Regions from separate parts of the Exiguobacterium sp. s183 genome, predicted to be linked through region 2. Evidence: predicted binding sites of a transcription regulator. Region 2 holds the regulator's gene; each other region holds the start of a gene.

Region 1 (5,287 bases), on a different contig from region 2:
CAAGATCCATACCCGTATAGTAGACCAAACAACATGGCCGTGAGCACAGAAAATAAGATGCGTTGTGTTCGATTTTCCTCATCAGGCAATCCGACGACACCAGAGACGACGAATCCACCTAGTAAACCACCCGCGTGTGCAAAATGATCCAAGTTCGCACCCAATACGAACGCGAGTCCTACATTTAATCCTAACATAATAAAGAGCGGAGGTCCGAGTGTCTTCATAAAGAGCGAACGATCCCGCAGTCCAAAATAGAGTAAGGCACCGACCAAACCAAATAAGGCTCCTGATGCCCCCGCTGAAATGGATTCACTGAACGCGTACGATGCTGTCGTCGCTAAAATCCCACCGACCACGTAGATGATGAAAAAGCGGAGGGAGCCGTACATTCGTTCAACGAGCGGACCAAGTGACCAGAGCGCAAACATATTGATGGCAAAATGGAACCATCCGATATGCAGAAACATTGGCGTAATTAACCGCCACCATTCCCCTTCTTCGATGAGTGGGTTCACTTTCGCACCGAATGCGATCAACGTGTTCGGGTCGAATGTCGAACCGACTGATTCAGCTAGCCACATGACTAAAAACGTGATGAACATCAAGCCGTAAACTACTTGCGGTTTACCAAAGGAGAATCGTTTCTTTAACTCCGCTTTCTTCTTTCGATCCATTGCAACCGCGAGCAGTCGAAAACGGTCGTCCTCCATCGTAGGTGTACAAATCGAGCGAGATACTGTCACTCTCGCTGGAATCGGGAACGTCATGGAGTCGACCCGCTCTTCATCAACGAGACGGTCACCATATATGTGAATCGTCAAACGCTTTCGTCCAATACGAGACAGACGAAAGGCGCTCAAGATTGCGTTAATGTCAGTACCGACATGATTCGCCCACGCTTTTTCAGTTTGAACGTATAAGTCATAGCGATCACCTGCTTTTGTATCAAACAAGATGACTGCACGGGACGGTTCTAATATCCCTTCGATTCGTCCACCGTTCTCGACCGCTTGATAAATGTCTTCCCAGAAGCAAGTCGCCAACAAAATCCCTCCTCTCTCATTCTATTGTAAATCACGTTGTACCTCACGACAAAGTCGTGGCTTGCCTCAAACGTACAAAAAAACCCGCAACCTTTACGGCTACGGGCACTCATATATCGCAATTACAAGACAGGTTCCATCGTTTTCATTAGGACGTTCGCAGAATGTTGCATTTTTTGATGTTCTTCTTCTGACAACTCAATCTCAACGACCTCACGCACGCCCTGACGGTTGATGATTGCCGGTACCCCGATATGAATATCGTGTAAACCGTATTCCCCATCAAGATGAGCACCGACTGTCAGCAACGTGTTCTCATTACGAAGGACCGCTTTGACCAAACGGAGTAATCCGAGTCCAATGGCATAGTATGTCGCACCTTTACGTTCGATGATGTGATAAGCCGCATCACGTACGTTCACATATATGTCTTCAAGGTCTTGCCAGTTATATTCATCATGCTCTTCAAGTAACTGCTCAACAGACTTTCCATAGATACGAGCATTACTCCAAGCAGCAAACTCAGTGTCACCGTGCTCACCCATGATATAGGCATGACAGTTACGTGGGTCGACATTGAAATAGTCGCCAAGCATGTAACGTAAACGCGACGTGTCGAGTACAGTTCCTGAGCCGAAGACGCGATGTTTAGGTAGTCCTGAATACTTCCAAGCCAAATGTGTCATAATGTCGACCGGGTTTGAGGCGATAATGATAATGCCATCAAAACCAGAATCCATAATATCTGAAATCATCGATTTCATGATCTTCGCATTTTTTTCGACAAGGTCAAGACGAGTCTCACCTGGACGTTGCGGTGCACCTGCAGTAATGACGACGATGTCTGCTACACCACAGTCTGCGTAATCCCCTGCCCATACACGCATCGGTGAAGACGCGAACGAGACGCCGTGGTTCAAGTCCATCGCTTCCCCTTCTGCTTTTGCCTTGTTGATGTCAATGATGACGAGTTCTTCACAAAGGCTTGCTGTCGTTAACTGGTACGCAAAGCTCGCTCCAACTGCCCCTGCCCCTACAAGTGCGACGCGCGTTACTTTAGCATGATTTAATGTTTCCATATTGATTCTCCACCCTTCGATCAATCTGTTTCACGTTTTTGTTATCTCTGTTACAACAAGATTGTAACATCATTCACAAACCCTAACTACAGTGGAAACCGTTTTCACTTTGGCGATATTGTGACAACATTCACATTCATTTGAAACATCTTCATTTTCTGTACTACCCTCATCCGAATACCAAAAAACAAATAGACGCCGCTCCAAGAACGGATAAAAAATTGACTGCATCATTCCCTAGCACACGCCACCCTGACACATATGTTGTAGGAACTTGATGATGAACTTTCTTTTCCGTCAGCTTTCCACAAACTGTACAGCGAAACTTCCGTTGAACCGTCGCCCCGAGCAATGTATCGATGACACTCCCACTCAGTCCGATTCCCCAAAGCGCCAACAGTAATGTCATATCCAATTCAACAAACAGGAGAGAAGAGCAAACAATCACGAATGCGCCTACAATCGACATGACCGTCCCAAATGTTGAAACGGCACCGCTCGTTCCCGGCTCAACTTCTCTAAACGTGAACATGAAGCGCGGTTTACGTTTTGCGAGGACACCGAATTCAGATCCCCACGTGTCACTCGTCGCTGCCGCAATGGACACGATGTACATATAAAGATAGACGAGGTCATCTGTCAGTAAGTAACCGAGGGCACAGAGAATCCCTACCCCACCGTTTGCTAACACTTGAATGGCGTCGCGCGCTCCCGTTTTTTCGACAATGTCATCTACATTTTGTTTATCACGAGATCGATATTTTGATGCAAGTGAAGATGTCGAGAAGAATACGCCGAGTAAATAGAGGCCGAACCAACCAAACGATAACCCGATCAATACCCCCGTCACCACTGTCAAGAAGGCTCCCGAGATCGTCAAGGAGCGTAACCGATACCCGAGAAAGGCGACGATACAAGTTACAACAAATATGGCGAACATTGAATCATCTCCTTTTCTGTCACAATCCACTGAACAGGTAGATCATGTGGTTCAGTCGGTACTTGATCGACCAATTGAACGGAGTACGCTAATGAAACCGTCTCCCCTTCATATGTACGTAAAAATCGGTCATAGTATCCTCCACCCCAACCGATTCGATATCCAGACCGGTCAAATACCCTTCCCGGGACAAGACAGAGGTCGATGCTTTTCGTCGTCGGCGGGGTCGTCGGCTCCAAAATATTCATGACGCCTGTCTCAAGGTCATCTACTGAATGAATAATATGAAACGTTAACCCCTGCTCCGTTACTTTCGGGACGCACACCGTTTTTCCTGCTTCAAACGCTTCATGAATGATTGGCGATGTATCGATTTCAAGCGGAAGTGACGATGTCACGGCAATCGTCTGGCTTTCTTTCCACATCTCTGTTGCGAACAACTGCTGATGGATGATTCGGTCAACTCGTTGGCGATTATTCATTTGTTTAATATACTGATGAACCGTTCGTCTTAACGCTGCTTTGTCTTCCACAACGCATTCCTCCTTACAAAAAAAGCCGCCACATATGTGACGGCCGGTCCCTCATTACTTCACTTCGCGGTAAAGCGTGTGACGACGGAGACGTGGGTTGTATTTGCGCAACTCAAGGCGCTCTGGGTTGTTACGTTTGTTTTTCTTCGTGATGTACGTGCGATCGCCTGTTTCTGTGCAAGCTAATGTAATTTTAACGCGCATTTCTTTCACTCCCATCTTAATGATGTTGTATCAAGTGCTTTTGCTTTACAGTCTAAGCATACTCAATTATCCTACCAAGTTTCTTATGAAAAAGCAAGGTTATTTCACGTTCTTTTTCATTGATTCCTGTCCGTAAGGAGAAGATTCAAGAGGTAGGCATGTGTTGACATTCTCGCTTACTTTATACCATTGTTTCAGGTCGTTCATCGAGAGCTCTTCGCCGACATAAACGTACTCCGCTGACGAGAACACACTGTTTTCAATACGATGGATCGCATCGAATAAACCACCGTGCCCGTGCGGGTTCCGTGTCGCTTCAAAGGACAACATAGTTGAGTATAACGGAAGCGCAAGTGATTGCGCAAGTTCTCTTGCAGCAGGAATCGTCATCCAATCAAAGTGATGAATCACTTTGAATGATACCCGTTTCGAAAGTTCATGAACGAGTTTGACATACGCAATATTTTGCGTGGCAACCTGATTCATGACGTGCTCTAAAAATGGGCTAGTCGGACGAACTCGATACACATGAACGTTTCCGTGTCGTTCGTATTCCGGTAACTCATCGTGATACGGCGTCAGCACATAGACGGTTTCTCCCTCATTTGCTCTCGCCTCCACTTCCTCGACGACACGATGACCAAGTCCACCGACGATATGACCGTGATATTCGGGTGTCAGCATAAGAATTGCCGACTCTTCTGCATCTCGTTCAGTCGTCACGTAATAGTCGTGCGGGGAGAGGAATGAATCGACATCAAGATCTTCGTCTTGAAGGAATGGATACGCCGCATAATGATCATCGAGCAACTTGTTCGAGACAGTGCCTTGATAAAGCGCCGTTTCAAGTTCGGCGAAGAGTCGTGTATGCTCTCTGAAGCGTTCAGCCGCATACTGAGCTGTCGTTTGCCCATCTAAGATAAACGCCCAGTCACTCGATACAGCCAACACATAATGGCGAATCAATTGCTTTAACGCACGATTCGTCAAATCCGATTGATCACGATAATCTGCTACGTCTTTGACGAGTTGCATCTCCATCATATGCAGGTGACGGAGCATCCATTCATTTCGTTCATTGATCCAAACTTCACCGTAGCCTTTTCGTCCCCATGTGTTCATGGAAACATGGACGGTTTGTAAATCTTTGAAGTGACGCTCAAGAAAGATTGCTGGCGTGATCGTTTCGATTCCAAATTCTTCGAGTCGCTCTGCGACTTTCCCAAGAAATTCAGGACCTTCAAACCACCAGTGGCCAAACAATTCCGCATCGAACGGTGCTGTGACCAAGAACGGTGGGAACGTTTGTCCGCCATGTGCCTCTAGGTGCCCTTCTAACGTTTGAGCGAAGTCTGTCGCATGGTTCTCGATTTGATGTTCAGCCCACTCACGTACATAAAAGTCTTTTTGATCGGTGTCACCTGTGATGCGGTGCATTTTTAATCCTGTGTCGAATCGAATGCCTTCCGGATGCATGAACGATTG
Region 2 (5,287 bases):
ATAGAGTGCGGTGATGGATTCTTTCGCTGCGTCCGATTCGGTCGACAACTCCTGGGCACGGGCGAAGTCGTTGAAGACATCCGGCTCACAAAGCAACTGTTCAATCTCGTCGAGACGATTCTCATGTTGCTCGATTGCCAGCTCAATCTCTTCGATGCGCTGTTTGATGCGGCGCTCTTCCCGTTGTTGTTCCTTATCGGCACGCTGTTTTTTCACGACGACCTGCTTCGTCTCTTCACGGGCGAGTCTCGCGAGTTCTTCGAGTTCTTCTTTCTTCTCGACGTAGTACGAATAGTCACCGAGATACTCGTCGATGCCGTTCGGCGTGATTTCTAACACACGCGTCGCGAGACGGTCGATGAAGTAGCGGTCGTGCGAGACGAAGAGAATCGTACCTGGATAGTCGAGAAGGGCGTTCTCTAAGATCATCTTCGAGTCGAGGTCTAAGTGGTTCGTCGGCTCGTCCAAAATGAGGAGGTTCGGTTGCTCGAGCTTCAGCTTGGCCAACGTGAGTCGTGCGCGTTCGCCACCTGATAATTCATGGACACGCTTCATGACGTCATCGCCGCTGAAGAGGAACTGTCCGAGAAGACTCCGCACTTCTTGCTCGCGCATGAGTGGCCAGTCGTTCCAAATCTCGTCGATGACACGGTTCGCGTCCGACAAGTTCTGCTGCTCCTGATCGTAGTAGCCAATCTCGACGCCGGTCCCGTAGCGGATATCACCGGTAAGAGCGGCTTGTTGTTTCGTCAATACTTTGAGAAGTGTCGATTTTCCGACCCCGTTCGGACCGACGAGAGCGACGGATTCCCCGCGCTGTAGCTGGAAACGGAGATTTTGGGCGATCGGTTCTTCATAACCGATGGCGAGGTCACTCGCGCTCAACACATCGTTCCCGCTCTGTCGTTTGATGGAGAACGAGAGGACAGCACTGCGTTCGTCACCGTCCGGAGCATCGAGACGGTCGACTTTCTCCAGACGCTTCCGTACGCTTTGCGCCCGTTTCGTCGTCGTCGCCCGGGCGATGTTTCGCTGAATGAAGTCCTGCATCTTGGCAATCTCTTCTTGTTGCGACTCAAACTGCTTCTTCTCTTGTTCGTAGAGAGCGGCCTTTTGTTCGAGATACTTCGTGTAGTTCCCGACGAAGCGGCGGCTCCGATGACGTGACAGCTCATAGACAACCGAGACGACGCGGTCGAGGAAGTATCGGTCGTGGGAGACGATGAGGACGGCACCTTTATAGCCGCTCAAGTACTTCTCTAGCCAGGCGAGCGTCTCGATGTCCAAATGGTTCGTCGGCTCGTCCAAGATGAGCAGGTCGGGACTTTGAAGGAGCATCTTTGCCAAGGCGAGACGTGTCCGTTGTCCACCAGAGAGCGTGTCGATCCGGCGCTCGAAGTCGTCCGGATAGAAGCGCATCCCGTGAAGGACCGAGCGGATCGTCGCTTCATACTGGTAACCGCCGCGCTCTTTGAACGTGTGTTGTTCTTCATCGTAAGAGGAGAGGAGGCGTTCGTACGCAGCGGCGTCGTTTAGAATCCGTTCGGATCCCATGTCGGCTTCCATGCGACGGAGCGTCTTCTCTTGCTCGATCAAGTCCGTGAAGACGGTGAGCATCTCGTTCCAGATCGTCTCGTCGGATTCGAGCCCTGAGTCTTGGGCGAGATAGCCGATTGTGACGTCTTTTGGCTTCATGATGTCCCCAGAGTCATAGTTATATTCACCGGCGATTACTTTCAAAAGCGTCGACTTCCCGGCCCCGTTTCGGCCGACGAGGGCGACGCGTTCGCCTTCTTGGATTTCGAGTTTGACGTTTTCTAAAATCGGCTCGACGCCGAAGGATTTGGATAAGTTATTGACTTGCAGTAGGATCAAGTGAAAAAACCCCTTTCTCTCTATTTAGTATACTGTATTTTTCAGCGATTTTAGGTATATTCGTTGAGTGGTCATGTGAATTCGTTTACAATCAAGGTGTATGAAATTCAGATTCGTTTGTAACGTGTCGTAAAAAGGAGGCTCTTTCCGTTGAGTCAAAACGAACCAAAGATTCCACAAGCGACAGCCAAACGGTTGCCACTATACTATCGATTTATTCAAAGCCTGCACGCGTCAGGTAAACAGCGTGTCTCTTCAGCAGAACTGAGTGAGGCGGTCAAGGTCGATTCGGCTACGATTCGCCGTGATTTCTCGTACTTCGGTGCGCTCGGTAAAAAGGGATATGGCTATAACGTGCAGTATCTGTTAGACTTTTTCCGAAAGACACTGAATCAGGACGAGATTACGAATGTCGCCTTGGTCGGGGTCGGTCACCTTGGGACGGCATTCGTCAACTATAACTTCCTTAAAAACAATAACACACATATCGTCGTCGGGTTCGACGCAGACGAGACAAAAGTCGGCACGACGATGTCAGGCGTCCCGATTCATCATGTCGATGAGATGGAACAGATCATGAAGCAAAACAAGATCGACGTCGCCATTTTGACGGTACCTTCTGCCTATGCGCAGTCCGTCGCAGACGACTTGGTCCGTTTCGGCATCAAGGGCATCTTGAACTTCACACCGGCACGACTTACCGTACCGGACACAGTTCGCGTCCATCATATCGATTTGTCGATTGAGCTGCAGTCACTCATTTACTTTATGCAACACTATCCAACCGCTGAGGGGGTCCATCAATAATGGAATTACTAGCATCATCACTCGTCGTCGGGATTCCGGGTGGGGCGAGTCTATTCATCATCGCCATCATCGCGCTCATCATCTTCGGACCGAAGAAATTACCGGAGTTTGGTCGCGCGGCCGGACAAACGCTTCGTGAGTTCAAAAATGCAACGAACGGCATGATGAACGAGCACGACGAGAACGACAAGAAAGCTATCGAAAAGAAAGAGCAGTAAGCCATGAATCATCAACCTGATCAAGAGCGGGAACTCACCGATCACTTGACAGAGCTGCGGAGACGACTGATGCTATCTGCATTTGTCGTCTTTGCCTTCTTTTTGATGGCTTTGCCGAGTGTCAAATATGTACTCGCGTACTTGCAAGAAGATCTCGTCGAACGCGGGCTCGAACTGAACGCCTTTGGGGTCGCGGACCCGCTCATGATTTACTTGAACTTGGCGCTCATCATCGGCCTGATTGCGGCGAGCCCATTCCTACTGTATCAAGTGTGGGCGTTTGTCGCACCCGGTCTGCATCCGAATGAACGGAAAGGTACCCTTGCCTATATCCCGATCATCTTCGGATTGTTCTTGATCGGCCTTGCGTTCGCCTACTACTGGTTATTCCCGCTCGTCCTCGATATCTCGACGGACCTCGGGCAAGACCTCGGACTCGAACAAATCATCGGGGCGAACAATTACTTCACGTTCTTGCTGCAACTGACGATTCCGTTTGGTCTATTGTTCCAGTTGCCGGTCGTGACGATGTTCTTGACCCGAATTGGTGTCGTGACCCCGTACTTCTTATCAAAGATTCGAAAGTACGCATACTTCGCCCTATTCGTGATCGCGGCATTCATCACACCGCCGGATTTGACGTCGCACCTTATGGTGTCGTTACCACTCTTCTTCCTATATGAAATCAGTTTATCGATTTCACGTATCACCTACAAAGGGGTGCTACGCCGGGAAAAAGAGGCGATGGTGCAAGAACAGATGGATTTAATGAAACAGATGAATGAAAAATGAGCATCGTTCCGTAAGTGGAATGATGCTTTTTTGTTGTGACATACTGTTATGATAGGATACGAGTGATTGAGAAATTTTTCCATTTTGTATGCTATAATAAAACGAGGCACATATGTAAGGGAGGATGCACGATGATTCGGGAGTACAACGGAGAGGACTTTATATTGCTAGGCACGATGACAACCATCTTACTGTTTTTCTTATTTTTCTCTATACAATCTCGATTGCGACGTCAATTCATCGTTTCGTCGTTGCTACTCGTGACTGGCTATATCTTCTTTTTTGTCGGAATGACAATCGTACGTGGTTGGGACGCGATCGGCTGGCTTGCACTAGGGCTGATCTTGTACGTGCTTGGTATGATTCTTCACGTTGGCATTGTCATTTATCAGAGAGTGAAAAGTAGACGTGAAGGAGAGTCTTGAAAGAGTCGTTCCAATCAAGTTATGAGGAGATAAAAAGGATGAATGACATTATCATTTTGCTCGTATTGCTGTTTGGACTGACACTGGGAGTCATCATTTCAACGTATCAAATGATTCGAACGAAGAAACAAAGGCCTTTTCCATTCATCTTGAATACAGTATTGGTCGTAAGTGGCTATACGCTATTGGTTGGCAGTTTGATGCTTGGATACGGATGGGGAGCATTGTGGTGGGCGGTCGTCGGGCTCGCTATGAACGTCTTCGGTTTGATCGTGCATCTATTTGTAATAATCTATCATCTATTATTGAAAAAGCGGCGAGTCCGGTCATGAGAATGAGCGGATTTTTTCTGTTCAAACTTTAGACACTTTTACGTGAAAAAGTGAGCAAAGTCATTGAATCTTATATTGTGAAATAGTACACTAAGGTCAAGAAGTAAATGTGATGTTTATCACAATATAAAACGAAACGTATTGTTTAACATAAAAGGAGAGACGACTCATATGAAAATCGCAGTCATCGGATGTACACACGCAGGAACAGCAGCAGTCAAAGGATTACTCGCCAAGCACGACAATCTCGATATCACCGTTTACGAGCGGAACGATAACGTTAGCTTCCTCTCGTGTGGGATTGCGCTCCACGTTGGTGGTGTCGTCCAACGTGCGGAAGAGTTATTCTACTCGTCACCACGTGAACTTGAAGAACTCGGTGCGACGATGCGCATGAAACATGACGTCTTGTCGATCGACTCCGAAGCGAAGACGGTCCACGCTAAAAATCTTGAGACCGGTGAAGACGTGCATGACACGTATGACCGCTTGATCGTCACGACGGGTTCATGGCCGATTGTCCCAACGCTCCCAGGGATTGAAATGAATGGAATCGAGCTCTGTAAAAACTATGCGCATGCCCAACGCATCATCGAGCGGGCGACAGATGCGACGAAGATTGCCGTCATCGGGGCGGGCTATATCGGGGTCGAACTCGTCGAGGCGTTCGAAGCATACGGAAAACATGTCACATTTATCGATAGTGCCGACCGCATCTTAAACAAATACCTCGACAAGTCGTTCACAGATCCACTAGAAGCGGACATGACAAGTCGCGGAATCGACCTCGAACTCGGTCAGACGGTTGAAGCGTTCCGTGGTACAGATGGAAATGTCA
Region 3 (5,287 bases), on a different contig from region 2:
TTTGATTCGGAGAGGGAACTGAAGCTCGTCCGGCGTCACGATGAACGGTCCCATCGGACAGAACGTATCGAACGACTTACCACGGAAGAATTGGACATGTTCTTTTTGCACATCCCGTGCCGTCACATCGTTTAGAATCGTGTATCCGAAAATGTGTTCTTCGACCGATTCGATGTCTCGTCCCGACTTTCCAATGATGACGGCAAGTTCGCCTTCGTAGTCGAGTTTGTCCGTCAATTCCGGATGGCGCTCGATGACCGCTTCCGGTCCGACGACTGAAGTTGGTGCTTTCGTGAAGATGACGAGTTTCCCCGCTCCCGCTGTATCCATCTCTTTCACGTGTTCTTCGTAGTTCTTGCCGATACAAATCACATTTTTCAATGGACGGTACGGGGCGAGCAGTTTCACGTCCGTCACTCGGTATGAGGGCGCCACGTCCAAATCAATATCCGGTTCGAACTCACGCGCAATCACTTCTAATAAGTTAGTCGTATGTACTTGATTGCTGACATCGTAGACGAAATCGCCCTCGATGATCCCTACTCGTCGCTCTTCTTGCATGTCAAAACTACACCATTTCATCAAAAATCCCCCTTTTCATCATTATACAAAAAAATCGAGACATTTCTGCCTCGATTACACTTTATTCAAAAAGATGATTCGTTGATTACTCGATCCACGAAAGCGAAGTCTCATGTCTCGTAGCGACTGTTCAAAGCGACCATCAACGAGCACATCTGCGTAGTCTAACACCGTTTGAACGGCTCCATCTTGCATCGCTACCAACTGTTCGATCGTATAGCCCGTATACACCCATACATTTTTACCGAGCGACTTACATGCCTTGACGAGTTTTGCTAACTCTGCAGATTGAAGAAATGGTTCGCCGCCTGAGATGGTCACGCCGTCCCAACCACTGAGCTCGATGCGACGGACAATCTCATCCACTTCGATTTCCTCACCGCCGGCTGGATTCCACGAGGAAGGATTGTGACAACCTTTACAGTGGTGAGGACAGCCCGCAGTAAAGATGACTGTTCGAATCCCTGGTCCATCGACGACGGATTCTTCAACGACGGATAGAATGCGCATCGTGTTTCACCCTCGCCCGTTCTTCTTCTCGCTTCGCCGTATTCCAGCGGTCCATCGTCCCGACCAAATAGCCAGTGATACGACGGATCCGTTCGATTTTCTCATCTTCTCCACAAGTCGGACAAGCCGCGTCAATCAAGCCTTCAAGCCCGCAATTCCCGCAGCGGTCGACGGGGTGATTGATGGAACCGTAGCCGATATCATGCTGGCGCATCAAGCGAACAATCGATTCTACCGCTTCCGCATTATGGGCAAGCGAGCCATCGACTTCGACATAAGAGATGTGTCCCGCGTCACACAACGCGTGATACGGTGCCTCAATCCGGATTTTTTCGCGGATGGACACGGTTTGATATACAGGTACGTGGAAAGAATTTGTGTAAAAGGCACGATTTGTCACTCCGTCAATCATGCCGAAGTCTTCCTGGTCTCGCGTCACAAATTTACCTGACAGTCCTTCTGCCGGTGTCGCGAGCAACGAAAAATTCAAGTCGTACGTTTCGGCTGCCGCACGCATGCGATTGGCCAAGTGCGTGACGATATCGAGACCGAGTCGTTCCGCTTCACGCGACTCGGCATGTGTACTGCCTGTCAACACCTTCAACGTTTCAGCGAGTCCGATGAAACCGAGTGAGAGCGTTCCTTGTTTCAGCACATCTCGGACCTCATCATGAATATGTAATTGCTCACTTCCACGCCAGACACCTTGTGTGTAAAGGAAACGGAATTCTTCAGCGCGACGCGTGCATTGATACTCGAAACGCTCAATCAACTGTTCGATGCCGATGTCGACATATCGGTTAAGAATACGGTAAAAGTCAGTTAGTGATTCAGAGACAATTGCCATCTTCACCAAGTTGAGTGTGGAGAAGGATAAATTGCCACGACCGACTGATGTCTCTTCTCCGTGTCGGTTTCCCATAACCCGAGTGCGGCAACCCATATACGCCACTTCAGATTCATGTGTCCCATCATAGTATGCGGCATTAAACGGGGCATCGATGAAGGAGAAGTTCGGGAATAGTCGTTTGCCTGTGACGCGACACGCTTCACGAAAAAGATCAACGTTCGGGTCGTCTTCGTTGAAGTTGATGCCTTCTTTTACTTTAAAGATTTGAATGGGAAAAATCGGGGTCTCCCCATTCCCTAACCCACGTTCTGTCGCACGAAGTAACTCCCGAATAAGGATGCGTCCCCACTTTGAGGTATCTGTCCCGTAATTGATCGAGACGAACGGGACTTGACCGCCACCTCGTGAATGCATCGAGTTCGCATTATGAATGAACGCCTCACACGCCTGATATGTCGCCGAGATCGTTTCTTCTTCTGCGAGTTGTTCCAATTGTGTCTTGTCCCATTCAACAGGGAGTGATTGGAGTCGGTTCAATTGGCGCTCATATGTCTTCTCGACATACGGTGACAAGTCGACGTCAAACATCGGGAACGCTTGCCCCCCATGCTGCATATTTTGATTCGCTTGAAGGATGATGGATGCGAGCGCCATAGCGGAGCGAATGTCCTTTGGCGACCGGATTGTTCCATGCCCCGTATGGAATCCATCTTTTAATAATTGACCGAGTGGTATTTGACAACATGTCGTCGATCCTGTGATGTAATAGTCGGCGTCGTGCACATATAAATAGTTATCAGTGACGGCCTGTTTTGATCGCTCCGACATCAAGTATGTCTGCGACAATTCTTTCGACACTTCTGAAGAGAGTCGTGCTAGTTTCCCAAGTGGGGACTTTCCGTCCACATTCGCATTTTCTTGTACTAAGTCTTGGTCTGGTAAGACGCAGACATCCTCATACAACTGCAATAATTTCAAAACCCATCACCTCACTATATATGGATTAAAAACATTCATAAATGTTTTTTAAATCCTATATATAGATTATGACACGTATTTTTCTTGATGGTCACGAGTCGATATTGTGACAGTTTACGTGTGAGCATACGACAAAAAAGAGCCTCGTCTTCGGTAAGACAAGGCCCAACGTTATTTGTGACAAACGTCATTTATTTAGCAGCTTTGACAACTTTTAATTCGACTTCTTCCTCTAATTCTTGCGCCTCACGGAGACCTTTTGAGTTGAGCCATGTATAGATTGCTCCCATGAAGAGGGCGCCGCCGATAATGTTACCGAACGTCGCAGGAATCAAGTTGTGGATTGCACCCGCCATACTGATCGTCTCAGGGTGTGGGACGACGAGCGTCAAGGCGAATAAGACGAAGTTGGCGATAACATGGTCGAATCCTGAAGCGAAGAAGACCGCGACAAGGAAAATCATCGAGAAGATTTGAGCGAATTCATTTTTCATTTGTTTCGGTAAGAAAATAGCGAGACAGACCATCCAGTTACAGAAGATGGCACGGAAGAAAATTTCGACCGTCGTGTGATGCATTTTCCCCTCGACGACTGAGAACAGCCAGTTGTTCATCCCTAGTTCTTGGATGACACCAGTCGGTGCAAGTAGTAACGCGAATAGGATTCCCCCAAGTGCGTTCCCGACGAAACATAATAACCAAACGAGCATCGTGTCGCTGAGCGTCGTATAGCCGCGAAGTGTCGACGTCGTGAAATACATCGTATTCCCCGTGAACAACTCCGCTCCCCCATAGATGATCATAACGAGCGCAATCCCGAACGAGAAGCCCCCAATGAGTGTCGTGAACGGAGATTCCGCTAAATACATACCGTTGACGACTTTCAACGTGAAGATTGAAGCAAAGCCGATAAAGATCCCGGCTAACATTGCCCGTAAAAAGTATTCCATTGGACGATAATGAATCATTTGCGAGGAAGCCTGTGCTTTTTTCCGTAATGATTCAAGTGCATGGATTTCCATTGATGCCATGTCACAAACCCTTCTTTCTGGATAATTAAATAGAAAAGTATCAGTTCGAATATGTGAAATCATTAACAATATAAACTGTACAGTCTCTGTTGGCAATCACCTCTAGAAGGAATTGACAGAGTGTTCACATCGTAATCGTTTACATATGGCGGATTTGTGACAAAGAAAAAGTGCTCCGATTTCTCGAAGCACTTTCTTTACAATTATTCTTTATCCTCAGTCGATTCTTCTGTTTCTTCAGAAGATCCTTCAGAAGCTTCTTCCTCAGTCGAACCTTCCTCTGATTCAGTTTCTTCCTCTTCCTCAGCAACCGGCTCATTTACAGAGGCGATGTGCATATCTGGTTCAGAGACAATCGTGTACGATTTGTCTTCTGGAAGGTCCGCTACCGTCACCGAGTCACCGATTTCGAGGTCTGACACGTCGAGTTCGATGCGTTCAGGGATGTTGGCAGGTGTCGCAGAAACCGTCACTTTATAGAGCGACTGAGCAAGATATCCGCCTTCTTTGACGCCTTTCGCGTCGCCGACGAGGGCGATATCTGCTTCGACTTCTGTCTCTTCATCCATCTTCACAGCCATGAATTCAACGTGTTGATAGAAGTTTGTGAACGGATCTGTTTCTGATCCGTGCACGAGCGTGTTGATTTTGTTTCCATCGAAATGGAGTTCAATCAAGGCGTTGTCACCGTGGTCTCGAAGAATTTTACGAAGGTCCATCTCGTCAAACACGATTGGCGTGCTGTCTACTTTATAACCATAGACAACTCCTAACGCTTTTCCTTCGTTACGCAACTTCGTACGTAGTGAGCGTGGGCGTAATTCTCGTTTTGATACTTGAAGTTTGTTCGTCATTTTCTTTTCCTCCTACATGCTACATGGATATACATTTCATGTCGACATCTTGAGGGTGAGGCAGTGAAAAAGCCACCTCTCAACCTCGATGCGTTGAGTGACATGTGTATAGTTTTCCCATGAGGACTCGTAAATAAACGTTACATCGTATTAAAACAAGGTAACAAGACGATTACATGACGCGTTTGAACAACTTCTCGAGTTCGTACGTGCTCCACTTCACGAGAATCGGACGACCGTGCGGACAAGTGAAAGGAGAAGTCGTTCGACTAAGATCTTCAATCAATTGTCGCATCATGTCCATATTGAGTGGATGATTCGCTTTGATCGACCGTTTACACGCCATGAGGATTGATGCCTCCTCACGATATTTCGCGATGTCAATCGAGCGTTGTTGAATCGCCATCTCCACTAAATCACGAATTGTACCCTCTAAGTCATGTTGCGGATACCATGTCGGAATCTCGCGCACGAGGAACGTG

Evidence for each region. The regulator Rex, encoded in region 2, represses fermentation and respiration genes when NADH is low (regulators of the CRP and FNR family bind a similar motif). The targets are predictions, from matches to a motif close to TTGTGAAATATTTCACAA.
Region 1: a site for Rex is predicted at 2,244-2,261, ahead of KNP62_RS01205 (L-lactate dehydrogenase). Genes of this name have one in related genera too.
Region 3: a site for Rex is predicted at 4,003-4,020, ahead of KNP62_RS04135 (formate/nitrite transporter family protein). Genes of this name have one in related genera too.

What each region holds. Positions count from the first base shown of each region.
Region 1 covers NZ_JACSKN010000001.1:242,170-247,456, reverse strand. Annotated here, with positions in the region: gene KNP62_RS01210 (rhomboid family intramembrane serine protease) at 1-1,046, opposite strand, end outside; gene KNP62_RS01205 (L-lactate dehydrogenase) at 1,169-2,125, opposite strand; gene KNP62_RS01200 (DUF92 domain-containing protein) at 2,295-3,065, opposite strand; gene KNP62_RS01195 (5-formyltetrahydrofolate cyclo-ligase) at 3,044-3,598, opposite strand; gene rpmG (50S ribosomal protein L33) at 3,653-3,817, opposite strand; gene KNP62_RS01185 (1,4-alpha-glucan branching protein domain-containing protein) at 3,902-5,287, opposite strand, start outside.
Region 2 covers NZ_JACSKN010000011.1:8,179-13,465, forward strand. Annotated here, with positions in the region: gene KNP62_RS15090 (ABC-F family ATP-binding cassette domain-containing protein) at 1-1,875, opposite strand, end outside; gene KNP62_RS15095 (redox-sensing transcriptional repressor Rex) at 2,026-2,682, shown strand; gene tatA (twin-arginine translocase TatA/TatE family subunit) at 2,682-2,900, shown strand; gene tatC (twin-arginine translocase subunit TatC) at 2,904-3,692, shown strand; gene KNP62_RS15110 (hypothetical protein) at 3,824-4,117, shown strand; gene KNP62_RS15115 (hypothetical protein) at 4,156-4,449, shown strand; gene KNP62_RS15120 (FAD-dependent oxidoreductase) at 4,621-5,287, shown strand, end outside.
Region 3 covers NZ_JACSKN010000001.1:769,092-774,378, forward strand. Annotated here, with positions in the region: gene KNP62_RS04120 (fumarylacetoacetate hydrolase family protein) at 1-582, opposite strand, end outside; gene nrdG (anaerobic ribonucleoside-triphosphate reductase activating protein) at 637-1,092, opposite strand; gene KNP62_RS04130 (anaerobic ribonucleoside triphosphate reductase) at 1,070-2,920, opposite strand; gene KNP62_RS04135 (formate/nitrite transporter family protein) at 3,112-3,942, opposite strand; gene KNP62_RS04140 (50S ribosomal protein L25/general stress protein Ctc) at 4,155-4,805, opposite strand; gene mutL (DNA mismatch repair endonuclease MutL) at 4,978-5,287, opposite strand, start outside.